Regions from separate parts of the Rhodococcus sp. UYP9 genome, predicted to be linked through region 1. Evidence: predicted binding sites of a transcription regulator. Region 1 holds the regulator's gene; the other holds the start of a gene.
What was found. The regulator LexA, encoded in region 1, represses DNA repair genes until DNA is damaged. The targets are predictions, from matches to a motif close to CGAACANNTGTTCG.

Region 1 (7,160 bases):
GCTCCACCGTGGACCCTTCGGACAACCCCGAGGCGGTCGAGGACGGCAAGGTCGCGTCGAACGGTCTCGGTCGTCACGCCGTATGTGGTCGACAGATCTGAAACGGAGACTCGACCGCGGTTGCTGATCACCTCGGCGATTGCTTGCTGGCGCTCTTCTGCGTACACCTGCGCCTCCCTCCGAACTATTGTTGGTTTATGTTGTTTTACGCCCGTATGTGTTGACATGTCAAGAGCAAAGAGTAATCTCAGTCACATCAGTAGTAGATCTACGAGCTAGACCACACTTGTTCCAGAAACCGAGGAGGACGCATGGCGGGATCGCTTCGAGCCGATACACGAGAAGGTGCCACGGCTGCAGGAGAAGCCCTGACGCTGTCGGGCTCGTCGGTTCTGCATGGAACACCGGTAGTCCCGGGTGTCGGATACGGCCCGGTCATCCGCCCGGGCAAGCGTCCTGACGTCCCCGTCGACACAACTGTCGTCGACGAGGCGGAGCGAGGAACCGAACTCGAACGTTTCCGTTCGAGCGCGGCGAATGTTTCGGCGAGACTGCGTGCCCGTGCGGAACTGGCCACCGGAGCAGCGTCGGAAGTGCTCTCGGCAAATGCGGCGATGGCCCAGGATCGAGGCTGGATTGGCGCCGCCGAGAAACTCATCGCGAAGGGCGCTCTCGCAACTTCGGCAACAGTCGCCGCAACCGAGCAGTTCATCGCCATGTTCACCAAGCTCGGCGGACTGATGGCCGAGCGGGTGACCGACCTGCGTGACATCCGCGACCGCGTTATCGCCGAGATACTGGGGATTTCCGAGCCTGGGGTTCCGACTCCCGAGACGCCCTCTGTGCTCTTCGCCGACGATTTGGCGCCTGCCGACACGGCGGGACTCGATGCGGGTCTGGTTCTCGCACTGGCAACATCGCTCGGTGGACCGACAAGTCACACCGCGATCATTGCGCGCCAGCTCGGTATCCCGTGCGTCGTGGCGGTCACGGGGCTCGACGACGTTACCGAAGGTGCTCGCGCTCTGGTGAACGGAATAACCGGCGATATCGTGCTCGAGCCCGATGCGACCCTCGCGAGAGCCTCGGTGGACTCGGCTCGAGACGAATTGGATCGGGTGTCCCAATGGACAGGGCCCGGAGTCACAGCCGACGGCCACCGAGTCGACATCCTTGCCAACGTTCAGGACGGCGCGGGAGCTCGCGCAGCGAGGAAGACGGCCGCCGACGGGATCGGACTCTTTCGCACCGAATTGTGCTTCCTGGACCGCGACTCGGAACCTACCGTCGATGAGCAGGCCGAAATCTACGGTCAAGTGCTCGATGCGTTCGCCGGACACAAGGTTGTCGTTCGTACCCTCGACGCCGGATCGGACAAGCCCTTGCGCTTCGCCAATCATCCGGACGAGGCCAACCCTGCACTGGGTATTCGTGGCATCCGAATCGCTGAGCAGGACAGAGGAATTCTCTATCGTCAGCTCGACGGGATCGCTGCGGCCGCTGCGGCCACCAATTCGAGTCCTTGGGTGATGGCCCCCATGATTGCCACCGCGGCCGAAGCGGCTGCATTCGCCGCCGACGTCCGCGAGAGGGGCCTGACTCCGGGCGTCATGATCGAGGTCCCGGCCGCGGCGTTGCTCGCCGAGCACATTCTCGAGCATGTGGAGTTTCTGTCGATCGGAACGAACGATCTGGCGCAGTACACAATGGCCGCCGATCGGATGTCCTCCCAACTCGCATCGCTGACCGATCCGTGGCAGCCGGCGGTCATCGCGCTGGTCGCTCACACCGCGAAGGCCGGTATGGCCGTGGGCAAGCCGGTTGGAGTATGCGGCGAGGCCGCCGCCGACCCACTGTTGGCGTGCGTCCTGGTGGGCCTGGGTGTCACGTCACTGTCCGCTGCGTCTGCCGCAGTCGCACACGTAGGGGCGAAATTGTCCACGGTCACGCTCGAGCAGTGCCAGCGCGCGGCCGCGGTCGCGTCGAAGACCGACAGTGCCACGGCGGCACGCGAGGCGGCAGCGTCGATCCTGAACGAGTGACGAAGCGGCAGGCCCTAGGATTCGAACCCGTGAGAAGACAATTCGGATGGACCCTGCACGGCAACGGCAAGAACGTCGAGGCAGGGGCAGTTGTGGCACCGGACCAGCGCCTGTCGTGGCCGCGAACCGTGGGTATCGGTATGCAGCACGTCATCGCCATGTTCGGCGCCACGTTGCTCGTTCCGACGGTAACCGGATTTCCCGTCACCACGACCCTGTTGTTCTCGGGCATCGGTACCGCGTTGTTCCTCGTGATCACGCGGGGGCGCATCCCCAGCTATCTCGGATCCTCGTTCGCTTTCATCGCACCACTCAGTGCGGCACAGGCGAGCGGCCCCGCCGCGCAACTCGGCGCCGTCATGTCCGTGGGCGTCGTGCTGACACTCGTCGGATTGGTCGTCAAGTTCGCGGGCGGACGACTCATCGAAGCGGTGATGCCTCCCGTCGTCACAGGTGCGGTCGTCGTTCTCATCGGACTCAACCTCGCTCCCGCAGCGACGTCGTCGTTCGAGGCGCAGCCACTCGTGGCCGCGGTGACTCTCGCGGCGATCCTCCTGGTGACCGTCGCAGGCCCGGGACTGCTCGGACGCCTCGGAATCCTTGTCGGAGTCATCGTCGGATGGGTTTTCGCTGCTGTGTCAGGGCAGATCTCGGACGTCAAACTCGACGCGATGCGCGTTGCGGAGTGGATCGGTATTCCCGAATTCCGTGGACCGACGTTCGAATTGTCCGTCGTACTCATCGCACTACCCGTCGTCATCGTTCTCGTGGCCGAGAACGTCGGCCACGTCAAAGCAGTGTCGGCAATGACGGGTAAGAAACTCGACGACCTCGCCGGAGACGCACTCATCGCAGATGGATTGGCGACGACGCTGGCAGGTGCTGCGGGTGGCTCGGGCACGACGACCTACGCCGAGAACATCGGCGTGATGGCGGCGACCCGCGTGTACTCGACCGCGGCCTACTGGGTGGCCGCGGTGACGGCAGTCGTGCTCGCGTTCTCGCCGAAATTCGGCGCGTTGGTATTCACGGTCCCGGACGGAGTCATCGGTGGCGCGACACTGGTTCTGTACGGACTGATCGGGCTGCTGGGTGTGCGGATCTGGTCGGACAGCAAAGTCGACTTCACAGATCCCGTCAACCTCGTTGTCGTTGCTGCTGCCATCGTTGCCGGCATCGGCGATCTGACGCTGACGGTTGGGTCGGTGGAACTCGGCGGTATCGCCTGGGGATCGGTCGGAATCTTGGTCGGCTATCCCGTGCTGCGCGCCCTTTCTCGCACACAGCGCCGATAGCGGCACTACCTTCGGTCACCGATTCCGCGCGGCTCGGTCATCGACCGTGTGACCAATTCGGCCGTAGGCTCGAATCACGTCAGTTCACCGGCGGTGACCCATTGTGCCGCCGGTTGGCAATTCGAAGGAGACCGAAGTGGAACGCACGATATTCGATTCCGAGCACGACATGTTTCGCGAGTCGTACCGCAAGTTCCTCGACCAACACGTTGCGCCGAACCACTCCAAGTGGGAAGAGCAGAATCTCGTCGATCGTTGGGTGTGGGTAGAAGCTGGAAAGCAAGGATTCCTCGGCACCGACGTGCCGGAGGAGTACGGCGGCGGCGGTGTCAAGGACTTCCGCTACAACGCCATCGTCACCGAGGAAACCACCCGCGGCGGTTACAGCGGAATCGGATTCACGCTGCACAACGACGTCGTCGCGCCATACCTCATCAATCTGACGAACGAAGAACAGAAGCAGCGTTGGTTACCCGGATTCAGTTCCGGTGAGTTGATCACCGCGATCGCGATGACCGAACCCGGTACCGGTAGCGATCTGCAGGGAATCAAGACCAAGGCCGTTCGCGATGGTGACGAATGGGTCCTCAACGGGTCCAAGACCTTCATCACCAACGGAATCAATGCCGACCTCGTCATCGTCGTAGCCTGCACCGACCCCGACAAGGGTGCGCAGGGATTCAGCTTGCTCGTCGTCGAGCGCGACATGCCCGGTTTCGAACGCGGACGCAATCTCGACAAGATCGGGATGAAGGCGCAGGACACAGCCGAACTCAGCTTCACCGACGTCCGCGTGCCCGCCGCGAACCTTCTGGGTGAGGAGGGGATGGGCTTCATCTACCTGATGCAGAACCTGCCTCAGGAACGACTGTCCATTGCGGTCGTCGCAGCAGCCGCCATGGAGTCGGCGCTCGACATGACAATTCAGTACTGCCGTGATCGCAAGGCCTTCGGTAAGTCCATCGGCAAATTCCAGAACACACGATTCGTGCTGGCGGAGTTGGCAACCGAGACGACGGCCTCACGGATCATGGTCGACAAATTCATCGAACTGCTCAACGACGGCAAGCTGACAGTTCAGGAAGCCGCTATGGCCAAGTGGTGGACCACCGAGAACCAGGTGCGTCTCATCGACCGCTGCCTGCAACTGCATGGCGGATACGGATACATGAAGGAATACCCGATCGCCAAGGCCTACATGGACTCTCGGGTGCAGACAATCTACGGCGGAACGACCGAGATCATGAAGGAAATCATCGGGCGGGGACTGAATCTCTAGTACTCACCTCTCGATCGATACAGCGAAGGGCCGCAACCTCGAAACCTGAAGTTGCGGCCCTTCGCTCTACGAACTCGCTGATCAGAGCTTGCGCATGACCGTGACAACCTTGCCGAGGATAGCTGCGTCATTGCCCGGGATCGGTTCGAACAACGGGTTGTGCGGCAAGAGCCACACCTCACCCTTGGTGCGCTTGAATGTCTTCACCGTGGCTTCGCCATCGATCATGGCCGCAACGATGTCGCCGTTGTCGGCGACACTCTGCTGCCGAACCACCACCCAGTCGCCATCGCAGATCGCTGCTTCGATCATCGACTCGCCGACCACTCTCAACAGGAACAGGGAACCCTGGCCGACCAGTTCGCGGGGGAGAGGGAAAACGTCTTCGACCGCCTGCTCGGCAAGAATCGGACCGCCGGCAGCGATTCGTCCCAGTACCGGAACGAACGTCGGAGTCGGCAGCTGATCCTCCGCAGGCGCCGAGCCGTCGGCTACGGCTGCTGCGTGGTCTGCCTGAACCTCGTCGAGTCCGCGGACATCCACTGCGCGTGGGCGGTTCGGATCACGTCGGAGGAAGCCTTTGCGCTCCAGCGTGCGAAGTTGATGAGCGACCGACGAGGTCGACGTCAACCCGACCGCATCCCCGATCTCCCGGATGCTCGGCGGATAACCACGCTCGGTCACCGAAGCTCTGATGACCTCGAGAACCTTGCGTTGACGTTCGGTCAGGCCTGCATTGATGTCGGTGCCCTCACCTTCGAATGCCTTCGCCGTCGGCACCGAAGGCGCCTTGGCGGTTGTGGCGGTAGTCTTGGCAGCCTGCGCTGTGACCTTTCCACCGGTGGCACTTCCGCGCGTCTTTGCGCTCACTGACGTAGTCTTCGTCTTCCCGCTCGCCTTGCCCGTGGCTTTCGGTGACCCTGACGAGGTCTCTTCTTTCATTCGTGCATCCTCCTGCATCGCCTTCCCCTGCCGGGCATCTCGTGTGATCGAGTGGCCCGAACGCGTGGTGTGGATGTGACGTGTGGTTTCTGACACGAATCTAGCCCGAAAACCCTGTTCGATCAAACATCTGTTCGATCCGTGTCGCAACTTCTGCTGACATTGTCCGACTCGCGTGATAGAACTTCGAACAAGCGTTCATCGAACGCCTGATCGAATAGAGGTGAAAATCGCGTCGGTCGCGAGCATCACCACGGTCGATCTGTACACCGCAGTGGAGGTTCCGATGAGCATCACTACAGAGCGCCGCAGTGCTCTCACCAGTCGCGCAGTAGCAGGTCGGGGTACAGACGGTCGCGATACCCTCGATCGCACAATGCGCTCGGCCTCGTCCGTCCGCACTTCTCGCCCGCGCACGTCTTGCGCGTCACTCGACCGTCGACGCTACCTTCACGCTCTCGCGCAACAGGACCGCGGCAACCGGGTCATCGATCACAGCTCCGCCGATCACAGCTTCGACGACGAGGCGCCGCGTCAGACACTGTCGTGGACCGCCACGGTCGCGGGTGTGCTGATCACAGCCATTGTTCTTCTGGGCTTGGTAGGGCTTGCGAATCTACGCGCCGGATATCTCGACGGCGGTTCAGCGGGTGCTGTCACGGTCGTGGAGCACGGTGGATTCGTCGGTACTGCGGGTCAGGATGTCTTCACGGCCACCGACTCGGGCCAGTGATGCAGCGATGCCTCAAGTGCTCCTCGGTGATCGAGCCAGGTACGCGGCACTGGGCTCGATAGGACTCCGAGTATCCTCGGTACCTGCACCTCTTGCGCTACCAACGAGATGGTGTGACGGCTACGACGGAGGCTCCAACATGCATTGCCCGTTCTGCAAGCACCCCGACTCCCGAGTGGTCGACTCCCGCGAGGCGGACGAAGGTCAGGCGATCCGTCGTCGTCGCTCATGCCCGGAGTGTGGACGCCGCTTCACCACAGTGGAGACCGCTGTTCTGGCTGTCGTGAAGCGCAGCGGAGTCACCGAGCCCTTCAGTCGGGAGAAAGTAGTACGAGGCGTCCGTCGTGCCTGCCAGGGCCGCGATGTCGACAACGACGCACTGAATCTGTTGGCTCAGCAGGTCGAGGATGCAGTTCGTGCATCCGGATCGGCCGAGATCCCAAGCAACGAGGTCGGATTGGCTATTCTCGGTCCGCTTCGCGATCTCGACGAGGTTGCGTATCTACGGTTCGCGTCAGTGTACAAGTCCTTCAGTTCGGCCGAGGACTTCGAGAAAGAAATTCAGGACCTTCGCCAGCAGCGACAGTCAGCTGTCACTGTCGACTGAAGAACGCGTGCGCTCGACGGGCGTGAATCGGTCGACGCGAGGCCTCACTGTTGGCTTACGGCCTGGATTGCTTTCGTAATCCTCTTTTCCGATATCGGGTACGCCGTACGAATTCCTTGCGCGAAAAGTTGAATTCGTAACTCCTCGATCATCCAGAAGATCTCCTGCACTGGTTTGCTCTGCTGTCGGGCTTCAGGAAGCGACTTCAGCAGTCGGTCGTATGCCTCGTAGACTCGATCGAGTGCGTTCATTCCGGTTTCGT
Region 2 (7,160 bases), 480 kb from region 1:
GCCGCCCAGAGCGCTTCGCGGCGGGTGATTCCGAAGCATCCCAACGCGCCTGCGGTAGCAAGTGATTCGGCTTGCGTAGTGGACAATTCGACTCGTCCTGTGAGATCGAGGAACGATACGAACGGACCGGCTGCTGTGCGTGCGTCGACGATGCGTTCGGCAAGATCCTGCCCGATGTACTTCACGTCAGCGAGTCCCATCCGAATCTCGAGACCCTCGGCAGTGAGATCCGCGTACCACGAGCTGGCATTGACGTCCGGGCCGTGCACACGCACTCCATGCCGTCGAGCGTCCGCCACCAGAGACTGCGGGGAGTAGAACCCCATCGGTTGCGCACGCAACAGACCTGCGCAGAACGCGGCGGGATGATGAAGCTTGAACCACGACGAATAGAAGACCAGCGAGGCGAAGCTCTGTGAATGGCTTTCGGGGAAACCGAAATTGGCGAATGCAGAAAGCTTCTCGTAGATTCGATCGGCCGCGTCACCGGTGATGCCGTGCAAGTCTCGCATTCCCTCGTAGAAGCGATCACGTAACAGGTTCATCTTCTCCGGCGAACGCTTCGACCCCATCGCACGACGAAGTTGATCGGCGTCGGCAGCGCTGAATCCAGCCACATCGATGGCCATCTGCATCAATTGCTCTTGAAAGAGTGGCACTCCGAGGGTGCGGTCGAGAGCCTTCTTCAACGACGGGTGATCGAATGTGACGGGTTCGAGTCCGTTGCGGCGCTTGATGTACGGATGAACGGATCCACCCTGGATCGGACCCGGCCGAATGAGTGCGACCTCTACGACCAGGTCGTAGAACTCACTCGGCTTCAACCGCGGCAACGTCGCCATCTGGGCCCGCGACTCCACTTGGAACACACCGATCGAATCGGCCCGCTGCAGCATGTCGTAGACGGCTTTCTCACTCAAATCGATATCGGCGAGGTCGATGCGTTGCCCTTTGTGCTCGACGAGAAGATCGATCATGTAGTGCAACGCTGACAACATACCGAGACCGAGCATATCGAATTTCACCAAACCTACTGCAGCACAATCATCTTTGTCCCACTGCAATACACTACGATTGGCCATCGTCGCCCACTCGACAGGACAGACATCGGCAATAGGGCGATCGCAGATCACCATTCCGCCCGAGTGGATACCCAGATGCCTTGGGAAGCCCTCGATCTGCTGGGCAAGCTCTAGAACAGACTTCGGAATGCCACTGTCTGCCTGATCTCCGACGCCAGACCACCGGGTGACCTGTTTGCTCCAGGCATCCTGCTGACCCTGCGAGAACCCGAGAGCACGTGCCATGTCACGTACCGAGGACTTACCTCGGTACGTGATCACGTTCGCCACCTGCGCCGCGTACGCACGCCCGTACTTCTCGTACACGTGCTGAATGGCTTCCTCGCGCCGGTCGGACTCGATGTCGACATCGATATCCGGAGGGCCGTCTCGTTCCGGAGCAAGGAAACGCTCGAAAAGAAGTTTGTTCGCCACCGGATCGACGTTCGTGATTCCGATGGCGTAACAGACAGCCGAGTTCGCTGCCGAACCTCTTCCCTGACAGAGAATGTCGTGTGTCTTACAGAAGTCCACGATGTCGTGCACGACGAGGAAGTACCCCGGAAAATTCAACCGCTCGATGATGTCGAGTTCGTAATCGAGCTGCGCGTAGGCGGCCGGGTGGGTACTGGGTGTGCCGTATCTGCGAGCAGCACCGTCGAGGGTAAGGGCACGTAGATAGCTGGCTTCGGTGTGGCCGGCAGGCACGTCGAACGGCGGTAGTTGTGGGGCGATCAGATGCAGATCGAAAGCACACTCTCGACCCAGTTCGGCGGCACCACGAACCGCACCGGGATGATGCTCGAACAACCGAGCCATCTCGGCACCGGATCGCAGATACGTACCTCCCGTGGGCGCCAACCACCCCGCGGCGTCGTCCAGACTGCTGCGTGCACGTACCGCTGCCATCGCCATGGCCAAACGCCCGCTCCGCGGAGTCGCATAGTGCGCCGCAGTCGTAGCAACGATCGGAAGAGCGAATCTCCGCGCCAATTCGGCGAGCGCATCGTTGCGCTCGTCGTCTTCCGGTATGCCGTGATGAGTCAGTTCCACGGTGACTCGGTCGGCACCGAATCTCTCGATCAGATCCGCCAGAGCCGCACCGGCTGCCTCGACGCCACCGGCGTCCAACGCCCGTCGAACATGCCCTTTTCGACATCCGGTGAGAATCTGCCAATGCCCACCCGCAGCCTCGGACAGGGCGTCGAAATCGTAACGGGGCTTTCCTTTGACTCCCCCGGCAAGGTGAGCTGCGGCAATTTCACGCGACAGCCGTCGGTATCCCTCTTGCCCACGTGCGAGAACCAGCAGATGAGTACCCTCCGGATCCAACTCACCTGTCCTCGACGTCGTCGTGTCCAACGACAACTCGGCGCCGAAAATGGTCTTGATCCCCAGCTCCTTTGCTGCCTCGGCGAAGCGCACGACACCGTAGAAGCCATCGTGGTCGGTGATGGCGACGGCTTCGAGCCCGAGCCGTACTGCTTCTTCGACCATCTCCTCCGGTTGGCTGGCACCGTCCAGAAAGCTGAAAGCCGAATGTGCGTGTAGCTCCGCGTATGCCGTGGTCGTCGCCGCAGGTTTCGATATCGTCTTCTCGTACGCCGCACGCTTGCGCGACCACGCTGGACTGTCACCACCGTCCCCGACGATGTCCACGACCTTCGGATGCGAGGGGCGGCCGGACAACACCCGTTCCATTTCCGACCACGTCGGCGGACCGTCGTTCCATCCCATACTGACACCTCACTTTCATTCGAACATATGTTCCATTAGACCCTTTGGCTACGACACAAATCAATCTGTCTCGAGAGGCAGTTAGGCTCGCCGTGACATACAGCAGCCGAAAGAGCCGGAGAAGAATGTGAATCGTTGGGCCTCGTTCGTCGTCTCCCATAAGCGTTGGGTGCTCTCCATCGCTGTGGTGGTCGTAGCCCTGAGCGGCATATGGGGACTCGGCGTCTTCGGCAAGCTCAGCGAGGGCGGTTTCATCGACCCAGGTAGTGAAGCTGCGGAGGTATCGGAACTCGTCGCAGGATTGGGGCAGCAAACCCCCGATATCGTCGCCATCTACACCGCGCCCGAAGGCAAGACCATCGACGACATCGCCCCGGACGTCACCTCGGTACTCGACGGCTTCCAGAAAAAGTACGCAGTCGCGAACGTCACCTCCTACTGGACAGCCGATACCGGGACGAAGCAATTTCTGGTCTCGAAAGATGGAACCAAGGCACTCGCGACGGTCACCCTCGGCCCCGACTCCGGCATCACCTTCGCCACGTTCGGAGAGATCCCACCGCAGCTCGAGGTACCGGGCGTCACCTCCCAGTTCGCCGGTGGTTCCGTGGTCGGAGTTTCCTTCAGCCAGACGCTCCAGGAAGATCTGGTTCGCTCGGAAGCCATCGCCATCCCCATCACGCTCGTTCTGCTGATCGTGATCTTCGGAGGCGTCGTCGCGGCCGCTGTCCCGGTCTTCGTCGGCATCCTGAGCGTCCTGAGCGCGTTGGCAATCCTGCGTGCCCTCACCTCGGTCACGGAAGTCAGCTCGTTCTCCATCAACGTCGCGTCACTTCTGGGCCTCGGTCTCGCCATCGACTACGGGCTGTTCATCGTCAGTCGATATCGAGAAGAAATGCGCGACGGTGCGACCCCGACCGATGCAGCGATTCGAACAGTTCTGACGGCAGGCCGAACGATCGTCTTCTCGGGCTTGCTGCTGATCTGCGCCTTTGCCGGCATGCTCGTCTTCCCACAACCGGTTATCAAGTCGCTCGGTTTCGGGGCCATGGCCGCTGTAGCGAGCGCCGCGATCCTGTCGTTGACTGCAGTGCCCGCGTTGCTGGCGATTCTCGGACCACGCATCAATTCTCTGACGTGGAGCAAAACCGCATCGGATCGAGGTGAGGCGCGCGCCCAGAAATTCTGGGGCGGCGTCGTGACCCGAGTGATGCGCAAGCCAGGCATCGTAGCGGCAGTGATCATCGCCGGACTTCTCGTACTGTCGGCGCCGATACTGAAGGTCGCACTCGGCGAGGTCGACTACACCGCGCTCCCCAAGGACGATCCCGCTCGCGTCGCCGTCGAGACCCTCGGCACCGAGTTCCAATCCTCGGGTGAGAGCGCAACGGTCGTACTCCGGGGCCTCGATGGAGCCAAACCCCAGGGCTCACCGATAGCCGACATCACCCGTCGAGCTGAATCCGTCGACGGCATCGCTCGGGTCTCGTTCATCGGATCCACAGACGATGTCGTCGCGCTGGAAGCAATCTTCAGTGAACCGAGCGACGGTCGCACCGAAGCCGATGCAGCCGGTGCTGCAGTGGCGGGGCTGCGCGCGATGACGCCACCGGAGGGCACCGAACTGCTCGTCGGTGGCGCACGGGCACTCGTCGACGACGGCAATGCGGCGATCGCCGCGTGGCTTCCGGTCATGATTGCGATCATGGTCGTCTCGACGCTCATCCTGCTCTTCCTCGCATTCGGATCGATCGTGTTGCCGATCAAGGCCGTCCTCATGGCGGGACTCAGCCTGGGGGCGACATTCGGAGTGCTCACCTGGGTGTTCCAGGAAGGACATGGCGCCGATCTCCTAGGGGTGACGCCCGCGCCGCTGGAGGCGACCTTCGTGGTCCTCATCCTCGCCGTGGTCTTCGGCCTGTCGACCGACTACGAAGTGTTCTTGATGTCGCGCATGGTCGAGGCGCGCGCAGGCGGGGCTTCGACGGAGGAAGCGGTCGTCATCGGCGCCCAGCGCACCGGAAGAATCGTGACAGCGGCCGCGCTCATACTCATCATCGTCACCGGCGCGTTCACCATTTCCGAATTGTCGATCATGCGGTTCCTGGGATTCGGCATGATTCTCGCGCTCATCGTCGATGCCACGATCATCCGCATGCTGCTCGTCCCATCGCTGGTGAAATTGATGGGTGAGGCGAACTGGTGGGCTCCAGCGTGGATGAAGAAGGTGCACGAGAAGGTAGGTATCGGTCACTGAGCGCCGCCGGTCACCCTGGTGGGCTCTACCGACCTGGCCCAACAACTTACTTCAGAGTAAGTTGTCGTCCATGTCGAACTACATTGTCACCGGCGGTACGGGTTTCCTCGGGCAGAATCTGATCCCACTACTGCTCGAGCGCGACCCAGCGGCCGAGATTCACGTGTTGGTTCGCCAGAAGTCGATCGGGAAGCTCGAACGCCAGGTCGACATGCTCGCCGACAAGACCCGGATTCATCCGTTGATCGGCGATCTCACCGAACCCGATCTCGGATTGCGCACTGTCCCGGATGGCATCGACCATATCGTTCACCTGGGCGCCATCTACGACATGACCGCCGGTGACGAACAAGCATCGACCAACGTCGAGGGCACCCGTGCAGTGGTGGCACTTGCCGAGCGGACCGGTGCCCGGTTGCACCACATCTCCTCGATCGCCGTTGCCGGAGATTACGCGGGCACATTCACCGAAGACGACTTCGACAAAGGACAGGGCTTCCCAACCCCGTACCACCGCACCAAGTTCCAATCCGAGAAGATCGTGCGCGAATCCTCGGTCGACTGGCGCGTCTATCGACCCTCGGTAGTGCTGGGGCACTCCGAAACCGGGGCGATCGACAAGATCGACGGCCCATACTTCTTCTTCCCCCTCTTCGCCGCGTTGGCCACACTGCCTACTGCGCTTCCCATCACGGTTCCGAAGATCGGGGCCACCAATCTGGTGCCGGTGGACTACGTCGCCGCTGCGATTGTGGAGTTGATCCACCGAGGCGAGGACGATCAGCGAGTGTTCCACCTGGTCAACACGCAAGCACAGTCGATGCACGAGGTGTATCGCGCATTCTCCGAGGCCGCAGGTTCGAAAGCGAAGGTCATCGACATTCCCGGCGCCGTTGCTGCCGCCGTCGTAGCACCGAAGACCGACATCGTCCGCACCGGCCGCAACACTCTCCTGGACAGATTCGGCATACCGCCGGTAGTGCTCGAACATCTCACCTTGCCGACGACCTTCGACTCGGCAGCGACCCGGAAAGCACTATCGGGCAGCGGAATCACCCCACCACCGCTGGCGACCTACGCAGACCGCCTGTGGCAGCACTGGCGCGCGCACCTGGACCCGAACCGCGCACGGCGCGACGATCCTCGCGGCCCTCTCTTCGGACGACACGTCATCATCACCGGCGGATCCTCCGGCATCGGAAAAGCGAGTGCCGAAGCTGCAGCACGCAAAGGTGCCACCGTCATTCTGCTTGCCCGCGGTACCGAACAACTCGACTCCGTCGTGGCGAACATCCGCGCACACGGTGGCGATGCCTTCGGGTACACCTGCGACATCACGGACACCGAGTCGGTCGAGCAGACCGTGAAAACTATTCTGAGCGAACATGATCACGTGGACATGCTGGTCAACAACGCCGGCCGGTCCATCCGTCGATCGTTGTACCGCTCCACCGATCGACTGCACGACTTCGAGCGCACCATGGCCGTCAACTACTTCGGTGCTGTTCGCCTCGTCCTGGCACTGCTTCCGCACATGCGTGAACGTCGCTTCGGTCACATCGTCAACGTCAGCAGCGAAGCAGTGCTCGCTCACGCTCCCCGATTCTCCGGCTATGTAGCCAGCAAGGCCGCACTCGACGGTTTCGCCGACGTCGCCGCAGCCGAGACTCTTTCCGACGGAATAACATTCACCACGATCCACATGCCGCTGGTGGCCACCCCGATGATCACCCCGACAGGCCCCAGCAATGCCGGCCCGGTGGTGTCACCGGAGAAGGCCGGGGCGATGGTGATTCGGGCGCTCATCCGGAGGCCGAAGCGCATCGACACCCCACTGGGCACTCTCGGTCAGGTCGGCAGCATCTTCACGCCGAATATCAAGGACCGCACGATGCATCAGTTCTACCGTCGCTTCCCGGAGTCCGCTGCGTCCAAGGGCGAGGTTGCACCTACACAGCCCGCACTCGTTCCACCGGCGTCGCCACCACACGACCCGTCGCGTCCGGGAGCACGAGTTGCCAAGTTGGCGCGTCGAATCGGCCGGTTGGTGCCGGGCATCTACTGGTGACGCCTGGCTCTACCCACACCTGCGATTGCTCGACCGA

Region 2: the regulator LexA is predicted to act here: its motif matches at 2,819-2,832, upstream of ABIB36_RS12270 (error-prone DNA polymerase).

The regions. Positions count from the first base shown of each region.
Region 1 covers NZ_JBEPPH010000003.1:70,854-78,013, reverse strand. The annotation lists gene ABIB36_RS10045 (DeoR/GlpR family DNA-binding transcription regulator) at 1-167, opposite strand, end outside; gene ptsP (phosphoenolpyruvate--protein phosphotransferase) at 312-2,042, shown strand; gene ABIB36_RS10035 (uracil-xanthine permease family protein) at 2,072-3,337, shown strand; gene ABIB36_RS10030 (acyl-CoA dehydrogenase family protein) at 3,474-4,616, shown strand; gene lexA (transcriptional repressor LexA) at 4,698-5,396, opposite strand; gene ABIB36_RS10020 (hypothetical protein) at 5,782-6,291, shown strand; gene nrdR (transcriptional regulator NrdR) at 6,431-6,898, shown strand; gene hrpA (ATP-dependent RNA helicase HrpA) at 6,943-7,160, opposite strand, start outside.
Region 2 covers NZ_JBEPPH010000003.1:546,400-553,559, forward strand. The annotation lists gene ABIB36_RS12270 (error-prone DNA polymerase) at 1-2,798, opposite strand, end outside; gene ABIB36_RS12275 (MMPL family transporter) at 2,926-5,055, shown strand; gene ABIB36_RS12280 (SDR family oxidoreductase) at 5,126-7,123, shown strand; gene ABIB36_RS12285 (hypothetical protein) at 7,114-7,160, opposite strand, start outside.